Regions from separate parts of the uncultured Pseudoxanthomonas sp. genome, predicted to be linked through region 3. Evidence: predicted binding sites of a transcription regulator. Region 3 holds the regulator's gene; each other region holds the start of a gene.
What was found. Region 3 encodes HrcA, which represses chaperone genes, less so after heat shock. Its sites were predicted from a motif close to TTNGCACTCNNNNNNNNNGAGTGCNAA; they were not measured.
Positions count from the first base shown of each region.

Region 1: a site for HrcA is predicted at 1,433-1,459, ahead of rpoH (RNA polymerase sigma factor RpoH). Genes of this name have one in related genera too.
Region 2: a site for HrcA is predicted at 1,660-1,686, ahead of Q0907_RS17285 (co-chaperone GroES). Genes of this name have one in related genera too.

Region 1 is NZ_CANMLQ010000003.1:137,718-141,082, forward strand. Features, by position in the region: gene Q0907_RS10095 (dipeptidase) at 1-376, shown strand, start outside; gene Q0907_RS10100 (metal-dependent hydrolase) at 443-1,285, shown strand; gene rpoH (RNA polymerase sigma factor RpoH) at 1,471-2,349, shown strand; gene Q0907_RS10110 (hypothetical protein) at 2,426-3,365, shown strand, end outside.
Region 2 is NZ_CANMLQ010000010.1:40,648-44,012, forward strand. Features, by position in the region: gene groL (chaperonin GroEL) at 1-1,187, opposite strand, end outside; gene Q0907_RS17285 (co-chaperone GroES) at 1,319-1,612, opposite strand; gene cutA (divalent-cation tolerance protein CutA) at 1,818-2,153, shown strand; gene Q0907_RS17295 (protein-disulfide reductase DsbD) at 2,158-3,365, shown strand, end outside.
Region 3 is NZ_CANMLQ010000001.1:1,214,730-1,218,094, forward strand. Features, by position in the region: gene recN (DNA repair protein RecN) at 1-972, opposite strand, end outside; gene hrcA (heat-inducible transcriptional repressor HrcA) at 1,064-2,113, shown strand; gene grpE (nucleotide exchange factor GrpE) at 2,156-2,674, shown strand; gene dnaK (molecular chaperone DnaK) at 2,783-3,365, shown strand, end outside.

The sequences.
Region 1 (3,365 bases), on a different contig from region 3:
GCGCGAAGCGGCCATGGATGCCCTTGGAGAAAAGTACGGCCCTGAAAATCGGCTGGCGACGGACCGCGTAACGGCATATCTGGCTGAGCGCCGTGCTATCGAAGCCCGGTACCCGGTCAAGCGCGCCACATTCGAGGACTACATGGCACACCTCCTTCACATCCTGAAGGTGGCGGGCGTAGACCATGTGGGGATCGGGGCGGATTGGGACGGCGGCGGCGGCGTGACCGGCATGGAGGATGTCAGCGCGTTGCCCCGGATCACGGACGCACTGCTGGCGGCCGGTTACACCGAGCAGGATGTCCGAAAGATCTGGAGTGGCAACCTACTGCGCGTGATCAGGGAAGCGCAAGCGATCGCATCCGCGGACCGTTGAGAACGCTCGACGATCGGCGTGCGGTCTTGCAGACGAATGTGACGGAGGCTTCGGGAGACAGGTGTCATGGAAGAGACGATCACCGCCCGTCGATTCATCGCCACGCTGGGCATGGACATCCCGAGGCATTGGCTGCCCGGCAATGAGGTGGTGTCGTCGTTGCTCAACGCGTACACCATTCTGGTGCCTGCCAACGAGGCGTTCTATATCCGAACGCTCAACGGGTGTCTGCCGCGCATCCCGGACGGCGCGCTTCGTGCGCGTTGCGAGGCCTTCCTCCGCCAGGAGGCGCAGCACGGGGTCGCGCACAAGCGTTACTGGGCAAATCTCGACGCGCAGGGTTACGCCTACCGTGGCGTGGAGCGCGTCGTGGAGCGATGCGTCTTCCGTGTGATGGATCGCCTCGCGCCCTTGTGGTTGCGCGTGTCGCTGGTGAGCTGCGTCGAGCATATCAATGCCTATCTGGGTTACGAATTCCTGAGCCAGTCGATCCTTGCAGACGCCGACCCGCGCCTTCGCGATCTGATGGAATGGCATTTCGCCGAGGAGATCGAGCATCGGGCAGTCGCATTCGACCTGCTCCAGGCGGTATCACCCTGCTATCCCGTGCGGATGCTGGGTGCGGCGATGACCGCCACGCTGTTCCATCTTCTGTTGACTGGCCTCGCAGGGTGGCTGCTCGCGCAGGATCGCCTGTTGTGGCGAAGGGCGACCCGGACACAGTTGATCAGTCATCTGGGGGCCGGACACGAGATGGGGCGCAGGTCGTTCGAGCACCTGCGTGACTACCTGGCGCCGCGGTTCGATCCTTACTGCTTGCCCGGCGCGGACGCGCTGGCGGCCGCCGTGCTGACGCGTCTGGGTGCGGAGCATTCGCCGTCCGTGGTCCCGATGGCGCCCCGAAACTGAACGATTGCCCGCTAATCCGCTTCCGCGGGTTACCGGCAGCACTGATGTTTGCGGCATATCCAAGTTGTTGATTAATAATCAATTTCATGCCTGGCGTTGAGGGTCCGGCTGTTGCAGGACTGGAACAATTCGGAACTTCCGGCACGGTTAGCAGTCGAACCCCCCGACTGCTAACATCCATGCCCATGAGCCAGAACACTCCCACTACCGCCCTGGTCACTCACAACCTGCCGATTCCCAGCGCGCTGGGTTCGCTCGACGCCTATATCAGCGCCGTGCACCAGATCCCGGTGCTGACGGTGGAAGACGAGCGTGCCCTCGCCAATCGTTACCGTGACGAGGAAGACCTTGATGCCGCGCGCGAGCTGGTGCATTCGCACCTACGCTTCGTCGTGCACGTGGCGCGTGGCTACAACGGCTACGGCCTGCCGCTCGGCGACCTGATCCAGGAAGGCAACATCGGCCTGATGAAGGCGGTGAAGCGCTTCGACCCGGACATGGGCGTGCGCCTCGTCAGTTTCGCGGTGCACTGGATCCGCGCCGAGATGCACGAGTTCATCCTGAAGAACTGGCGCATCGTGAAGGTCGCCACCACCAAGGCGCAGCGCAAGCTGTTCTTCAACCTGCGCAAGTCCAAGACGCGCCTGGGATGGATGAATGCCGAAGAGGTCAGCGCCATCGCCAAGGACCTCAACGTGTCCGAGCGCGAGGTGATGGAGATGGAATCGCGGCTGTCGGGGCGGGACATCGGGTTCGATGCGCCGTCGGACGAGGACGAGGACCATGCGCCCCCGTCACCCGCCAGCTATCTGGTCGCGCGCGACGAAGATCCGTCGCAGGCATACGAGCGCGCGGACAGCGAGGATAACCAGCTCGAGTTGCTGCGCGAGGGCTTGGCCAATCTCGATGACCGCTCGCGCGACATCATCAAGCGCCGCTGGCTGGATAGCGAAAGCAAGGTCACGCTGCAGGAGTTGGCCGACGAGTACGGCATTTCCGCCGAGCGCGTCCGCCAGGTCGAAGCCAATGCGCTGAAGAAGATGAAGGCGCTGTTCGCTGCCTGATCCAGGCATGCGCGAGTCGTTACCGGAGAGGCCCCATCGGGGCCTCTCCGCTTTTGTGGCGGGTGGATCGGCGGATGTGGTCCACTACGCCGCGACCCGCCGTGGGCGGCGCGGCAACCAGAAGGAGCAGGGCATGGGGTGGGGCAACAAGCGGCATTGGATCTTGGCATTGGTGGTGATGTGGGGAGCGTGGGGTGCGTCTGTCGTGCCGGCCCTGGCGGCGGACACGGGCAACCTCCCATCCGAGGGGCGAGAAGGCGGTGTGCGCTTCGGCATCGATCGCGAAGAGTACGACGCACAGGCGCGTGCGGCGATGCAGGTGGATCCCGTCGTGGCTGCGCATCTCGGTGCGATCCGCAAGATCTCGCTCGATGACGCCGCCAGCATGGACGAGCCCGGCCCGGACGTGCTGGTGTTCGACGTGGAAGGCAGCCGCGGCAAGGGGCGTGTTACCGCGCGCTTCATCACGGTCAGCGCCACCCAGGAAGCATTGGGACCCGGTGTCCTGGTCATGGCCGACGGCACGGAGCATACGATCACCGGCAGCGCCGATGCCCTGGCGGCGGAAGACGGCAGCCACGATCACCACCACCATGACCACGACGAGGACGTCGAGGCGGGGGCCGGTCTCTTCATCCAGCAGGCACGCGAAGCCGCGCAGCGCTATCCCGTGATCCAGCAGCACATCGGCCGAATCAGCGCCTTCGAGATCGACAGCGACGCTTCGGGCGCGGCGCCCGGCATGAACGCCTTCGTGTTCGATGTCGTGGGCGACAAGGGACGTGGGCGGCTGGAAGCCGACTTCATCACCGTCAGTGCCGATACCGAACGCCTCGGCAAGGGGGTGCTGACGCTGGCCGATGGCCGGCGCGTGCCTTTCGACGGCGAACCGCGCGGCGAGGATGAGCCTGCCGATGACGAAGGTGCCGGCGGACTGTTCGGCGACATGCAGGACAATATCTTCACGCGCCAGGCGCGCGTGGCCGTGCAGCGCTCGCCCATGGTGCAGGAGCACA
Region 2 (3,365 bases), on a different contig from region 3:
ACGCGGGCCTTCTTTTCCTTCATCTCGATCTCGGTCGAAGCGCCGACCTTGATCACGGCCACGCCGCCGGCCAGCTTGGCCACGCGTTCCTGCAGCTTCTCGCGGTCGTAGTCCGAAGAGGTCTCTTCGATCTGCGCCTTGATCTGCTTGATGCGCGACTGGATGCGCTCGGCATCGCCGGCGCCGTCGATGATGGTGGTGTTCTCCTTGGAGATCACGACCTTCTTCGCACGACCCAGGTCGTTGATGGTGGCCTTCTCGAGCTGCAGGCCGACTTCCTCGGAGATCACCGTGCCGTTGGTCAGCGTGGCGATGTCTTCCAGGATGGCCTTGCGGCGGTCACCGAAGCCCGGCGCCTTGACGGCGGCGACCTTGACGATGCCGCGGATGGTGTTGACCACCAGCGTGGCGAGGGCTTCGCCTTCCACTTCCTCGGCCACGATTAGCAGCGGCTTGCCGGCCTTGGCGACGCCTTCGAGCACCGGCAGCAGTTCGCGGACGTTGGAGACCTTCTTGTCGTGGATCAGGATGAAGGGGTCGTCGAATTCGACCTGCTGCGACTGCTGGTTGTTGATGAAGTACGGCGACAGGTAGCCGCGGTCGAACTGCATGCCCTCGACGACGTCGAGTTCGTTCTCCAGGCCCGAGCCTTCTTCAACGGTGATCACGCCTTCCTTGCCGACCTTCTTCATGGCCTCGGCGATGATGTCGCCGATGTTGCTGTCGGAGTTGGCCGAGATGGTGCCGACCTGGGCGATCGCCTTGTCGTCGGCGGTCGGCTTGGAAAGCTTCTTCAGCTCTTCGACGGCGGCCTTCACGGCCTGGTCGATGCCGCGCTTCAGGTCCATCGGGTTCATGCCGGCAGCGACGGCCTTCGAGCCTTCGCGGATGAACGCCTGCGCCAGCACGGTGGCGGTGGTGGTGCCGTCACCGGCGTTGTCGGAGGTCTTGGAAGCGACTTCCTTGACCATCTGCGCGCCCATGTTCTCGAACTTGTCGGCCAGTTCGATTTCCTTGGCGACGGAAACGCCGTCCTTGGTGATGGTCGGGGCGCCGAAGCTCTTCTCGAGCACGACGTTGCGGCCCTTCGGGCCGAGGGTGGCCTTGACGGCATTGGCGAGGATGTTCACGCCGCGCACCATGCGCGTACGGGCGTCTTCACCGAAACGGATATCTTTGGCTGCCATTGGAAAAACTCCGTGATTCGTAATTCGTGATGAGTGATTCGGGAAACGTCGGGCAGCGGGAAATCGGATGGAGTGGGATCGTCAACGCGGTTGCGCTACTGCGAACCCCCAATCCCCAATCCCGCCTCGGCTCAGCCGAGGATTGCGAGAACGTCGTCTTCCTTGATGATCTTGTACTCGATGCCATCCTGCTTGTAGGCGGAACCGGAGTACTGGCCGTAGATCACCTTGTCGCCGACCTTGACCTTCGGGGCGCGCACGCCACCGGTGGCTTCGACGAACTTGCCTTCGCCGACGGCGATGACTTCACCCTTGGTGGGCTTCTCCTTCGCGGCGTCGGGAATGATGATGCCGCCGAGGGAGGTTTCTTCGGCTTCGATCGGCTTGACCACCAGGCGGTCGTACAGCGGCTTGATGTTGCTCATGTCAATCCTCTTAAGTGATTGATTGGACTAGGAAAGGGGCGGCGATGTTAGCAGTCCCAGGGAGAGACTGCCAACGACGCGGACACAAAAACCCGGCAGCGCCGGATGCCGTCCTATGTTGGGTGGGGGCCATGCGCTTTCAAGGGCCGGTCGAAAAATTTTTTCGCCAGGGCCGTCTGGGCCGGTCTGCGATAATCGCCGGCCCATGCCCGTCTTCCTTATCCTCTCCACCTGCCCGGATGCCGACACCGCCCAGCGGCTGGCGCGGACGCTGGTGGAAGAGCGGTTGGCCGCCTGCGTCAGCCTGTTGCCCGGTGTGGTCTCGACCTACCGCTGGCAGGGCGACGTGGAACAGGCGACCGAGGTCCAGCTGCTGGCCAAGACCTCCGGCGACCGCCGCGAGGACCTGATGGCGCGCCTGGCCGAACTCCACCCGTATGAACTGCCGGAGATCCTGGCGGTCGAAACCGCCGCCGGCCTGCCCGCCTACCTGGACTGGGTCGCCGCCGAAACCCGGGCCCACGCCCGTGCCTCCGAGTGATCCGATGACGCCGATCCGCGCCCTGCTCTCCCTCCTGCTGCTGTCCCTGACCTCGCTGCTGGCGCCGGCCGCCTCCGCCGCGATCACCCAGGACGACCTGCTGCCGGTGGACGAAGCGTTCGTGCTGACAGCTACCGCGCCGACGCGCGACAGGATCGAGATCCGCTGGAAGATCACCGAGGGCTACTACCTCTACCGGCATCGCACCAGCGTGGGCGCCGATCCCGGCTTCGCCGCGCGGCCCCTGCAGTTGCCGAAGGGCAAGGCCTACCGCGACGAGTTCTTCGGCGACGTCGAAACCTACCGCGGCGAGCTGCTCGCCACCCTGCCCGGCCAGCCGACGGCGTCGACCGACCGCGTCACGCTGAAGATCAAGTACCAGGGCTGTGCCGACGCCGGCATCTGCTACCCGCCGCAGACGCGCACGCTGACGGTGGCGTTGCCGCCCGCCGCCGGCGAGGCCTTCGTGCCGCTGGGTTCCGGTGCGCTCACCGGCGGCCTGCTTGGCCAGCAGCCGCAGGCCGGCATGGACGCACTGCCGCTGCCGGAGGAACAGGCGTTCGCGTTCGAGGCGATTGCCTTCAACGGCAACGAGCTGCTGCTGCGCTTCACCCCCGCGCGCGGTTATTACGTCTACCGCGACCGCACGTCGATGGCGCTGGGAGGCGCGCCGGGCATCGCCCTGCAGGCGCCACGCTGGCCGACGGGCAAGGCGCACCGCGACGCGCATTTCGGCGAGGTCACGGTCTACTTCGACCAGGCCGAAGTGCCGGTGCCGTTGAGGCGGGAGAACGCAAAGGCCGCACAGGCGACTCTGCGCGTCACGTTCCAGGGCTGCCAGACCAACGGCATCTGCTATCCGCCGATGACGCGACGGGTGAAGCTGTCGATCCCCGCCGGTACGGTGACGCCGGCCACCATGCCGGACGTGCCGGCGCCCGCCGCCGTCGCAGCGCTGCCGACGAGCGAGACGCCCCCCGCGAGCACGCAGGTCGCGGTTCCCGTCGCGGGCGCGACGACCTCACCCGTTGCGGCCGACGTCGAACGGACACTTCCTCCGGCAGACGTGCTGGCACGCAACCAGGGCGGCGCCATGTCACTGCTCGTCGCACTCGCGCTGGCACTGGCGGGCGGCCTGATCCTCAACCTGATGCCGTGTGTGCTGCCGATCCTGTCGTTGAAGGCGCTGTCGCTGGCCGAGAGCGGGCGCGA
Region 3 (3,365 bases):
CTGCTCCTGCAGGCCCTCCAGCGGCACGCGATGCTTGCGGGCGAGGTCGTGGACGCGGGCCAGCTTGCGCTCCAGCGCGTCGAACTGCAGCGGTTCGCCGTCGAGGTCGTCGCGCACCTGGCCAAGCACGGACAGTGCTTCCTCGATCTGGATCGCCGCACCGTCGAGCAGCGCATCCACCTCGCGCAGGCGCGGCTCGTGCTCGGCTTGCCGCCCGAGATCGGCGCGCACCTGTTGCAACTGCCGGGTGAGCGAGGGCGTTTCGTCGCTGGCCAGTTCGCCCAGGGCCGCATCGCAGGCCTGGATCAGGCCGGCCGCGTGCGCCTGCCTGCGATGGCTGGCGACCAGCGCTTCCAGCGCAGCCGGCGAAAGATCCTCCCGCTGCAACTCCGAGAGCTGGTGTTCCAGATAGTTGATGCGGTCGGAGACATCGCCTTGGCCCGAAAGTAGTTCGCGTTCGCGCAGCAGCGCAGTCCAGGATCGCGCCGCGTCGCGTACCGTGGCGCGCTCGCGGTCGTTGCGCGCGAAGGCGTCCAGCAGGTCCAACTGGCTGTTGCGGGCCAGCAGCGCCTGGTGTTCGTGCTGGCCATGGATTTCCACCAGCCGGGCGGCCAGTTCGGTCAGCTGGGACAGCGTCACGCTGCGGCCATTGATCCACGCGCGGGAACCGCCGTCGGCACGGATCACCCGGCGCAGCTGGCACTGGCCGTCGTCGTCCAGTTCGTTCTCGGCAAGCCACGCCTGTGCTGGCGACCCGGTCGAGGGGGAGAATTCGGCCGACAGCTCCGCCCGCTCGGCGCCATGACGGACCACGCCGCTGTCTGCACGCAGGCCGGACAGGAACCCCAGCGCATCGACCAGCAACGATTTGCCGGCGCCGGTTTCACCGGAAATGACGGTCATGCCGTCGCCGAATTCCAGTTCGGCCGCACGGACGACGGCGAAATCCTTGAGGGCGAGATGTCTGAGCATGCGGCGGATTGTAAGCGGTGGCGGCTCAGCGTCTGAGACGTCCCGGGCGCGCCGGCTTGCAAAGAAGGGGGAGCGACGTTATCTAGCGGGCATGCATCCGCCATCGCCCCCGCTGGATCCGCGCGCCCGCCAGCTGCTGCGGACGCTGATCTCGCGCTACATCCGCGATGGCGAGCCGGTGGGGTCGCAGACGCTGGCCCGCCATGCGGGGCTGGAGGTGAGCCCGGCGACCATCCGCAACATCCTGTCCGAGCTGGAAGAGGTCGGACTGCTGAGTTCCCCGCATACCTCGGCCGGCCGCATTCCCACCGCCCAGGGTTATCGGGTGTTCGTGGACAGCCTGGTGCAGGTGAAGTCGCTGGGGGACGGCGAAGTCGCGCGGCTGCGGGCCGAACTGGCCACGGGGACGGGGACCCAGGCACTGCTGGGCAACGCTTCGGAACTGCTGTCGGCGATGACCCACTTCGTCGGCGTGGTCAGCGTGCCCCGGCGCGAACAGTTCGCCTTCCGCTACATCGATTTCGTGCCGCTGGATGGGCAGCGGGTGATGGCCATCCTGGTCTTCGCCGACAACGATGTGCAGAACCGGGTCATCGAGACCCGTCGGCCCTACGAGCGGTCGGAACTTGAGCGCATCGCGAACTACCTGAACACCCAGTTCGCCGGGCGACCCCTGGCCGAAATCCGGGCCAACCTGCTGCGGGACCTGCGCCGCGCGCAGACGGAGATGGAAGGCCTGCTGGCCGAGTCGATCGAGCTGGCCGAACAGGCCCTCACGCCGCCGGGCGACGATGTGGTGCTGGCGGGCCAGACCCGGCTCATGGGGGTGCAGGAGCTGTCCGATCTGGAACGCCTGCGCGACCTGTTCGAGGCGTTCGCCCGCAAGCGCGAAATCCTGCAACTGCTCGAGCGCACGATCCGCGCCCCGGGGGTGCGCATCTTCATCGGCGAGGACACCGGGCTCGCGCCGCACGATGGCGTGTCGGTGGTGACGGCGCCCTACATGGCGGGCGGGCAGGTGCTCGGCGTGCTGGGAGTGATCGGGCCCACGCGCATGGCGTATGACCGGGTCATTCCGGTGGTGCAGGCGGCGGCCGATGTACTGGGTGCGGCCTTGAATCCGGATGCGCCGGCCCCATAGGTTGGGGCTTGGGCGGCCGGACTTGCCGCGATGGGACCCGAAATGAACCAACACGACCACGATTCCGACCTGGACCAGGGCCACGACCCGCAGGACACCGACAGCGCGCTGATCGCCGAGCTGGAAACCCTCCGCAATGAACTCGACCAGCTGCGTGCCACTACGCTGCTGGAGCGCGCCGACCTGGAGAACCAGCGCAAGCGCGTGGCCCGCGACATCGAGCAGGCCCGCAAGTTCGCCAACGAACGCCTGCTGGGCGACCTGCTGCCCGTTTTCGACAGCCTGGACGCCGGCCTGGCCGCGGCAGGCGCCGAGCCGAGTCCCCTCAAGGACGGACTGGAGCTGACCTTCAAGCAGTTGCTGAAGGTGGCCGGCGACAACGGCTTGACCCTGCTGGACCCTACGGGCGATGCCTTCAACCCCGAACACCATCAGGCGATCAGCCAGGCCGATGCGCCGGGCGCCGCGCCCGGCAGCGTGGTGCAGGTGTTCCAGAAGGGCTACCTGCTCAACGGACGCCTGCTGCGCCCGGCCCTGGTGGTCGTGGCGAAGCACGACTGAACGTCTGCGCGACGGCGCTTGAACGGCGCCATCGCACCCCTATATCGGGACCATCCACCCGGCCGAGCGCCGGATCCAAACAGAATTTGCTAGGGAGCGAGAACCACCATGGGCAAGATCATCGGCATCGACCTCGGCACGACCAACTCGTGCGTGGCGATCATGGACGGCGGCAAGGCCCGCGTCATCGAAAACTCGGAAGGCGACCGCACCACGCCCTCGATCGTGGCGTACACGAAGGACGGTGAAGTGCTGGTCGGCGCCTCGGCCAAGCGCCAGGCCGTGACCAATCCGAAGAACACCTTCTACGCGGTGAAGCGCCTGATCGGCCGCAAGTTCACCGACGCGGAAGTGAAGAAGGACCTGGACCTGGTGCCCTACGGCATCGTCGCGCACGACAATGGCGACGCCTGGGTACAGACCAGCGACGGCAAGAAGATGGCGCCGCAGGAGATCTCCGCGCGCGTGCTGGAAAAGATGAAGAAGACGGCGGAAGCCTTCCTGGGCGAGACCGTCACTGAAGCCGTCATCACCGTGCCGGCCTACTTCAACGACAGCCAGCGCCAGGCGACCAAGGACGCGGGCAAGATCGCCGGCCTGGACGTCAAGCGCATCATCAACGAGCCCACCGCGGCCGCGCTGGCCTATGGCCTGGACAAGGGCGAAGGCGGTGCTGACCGCAAGATCGTCG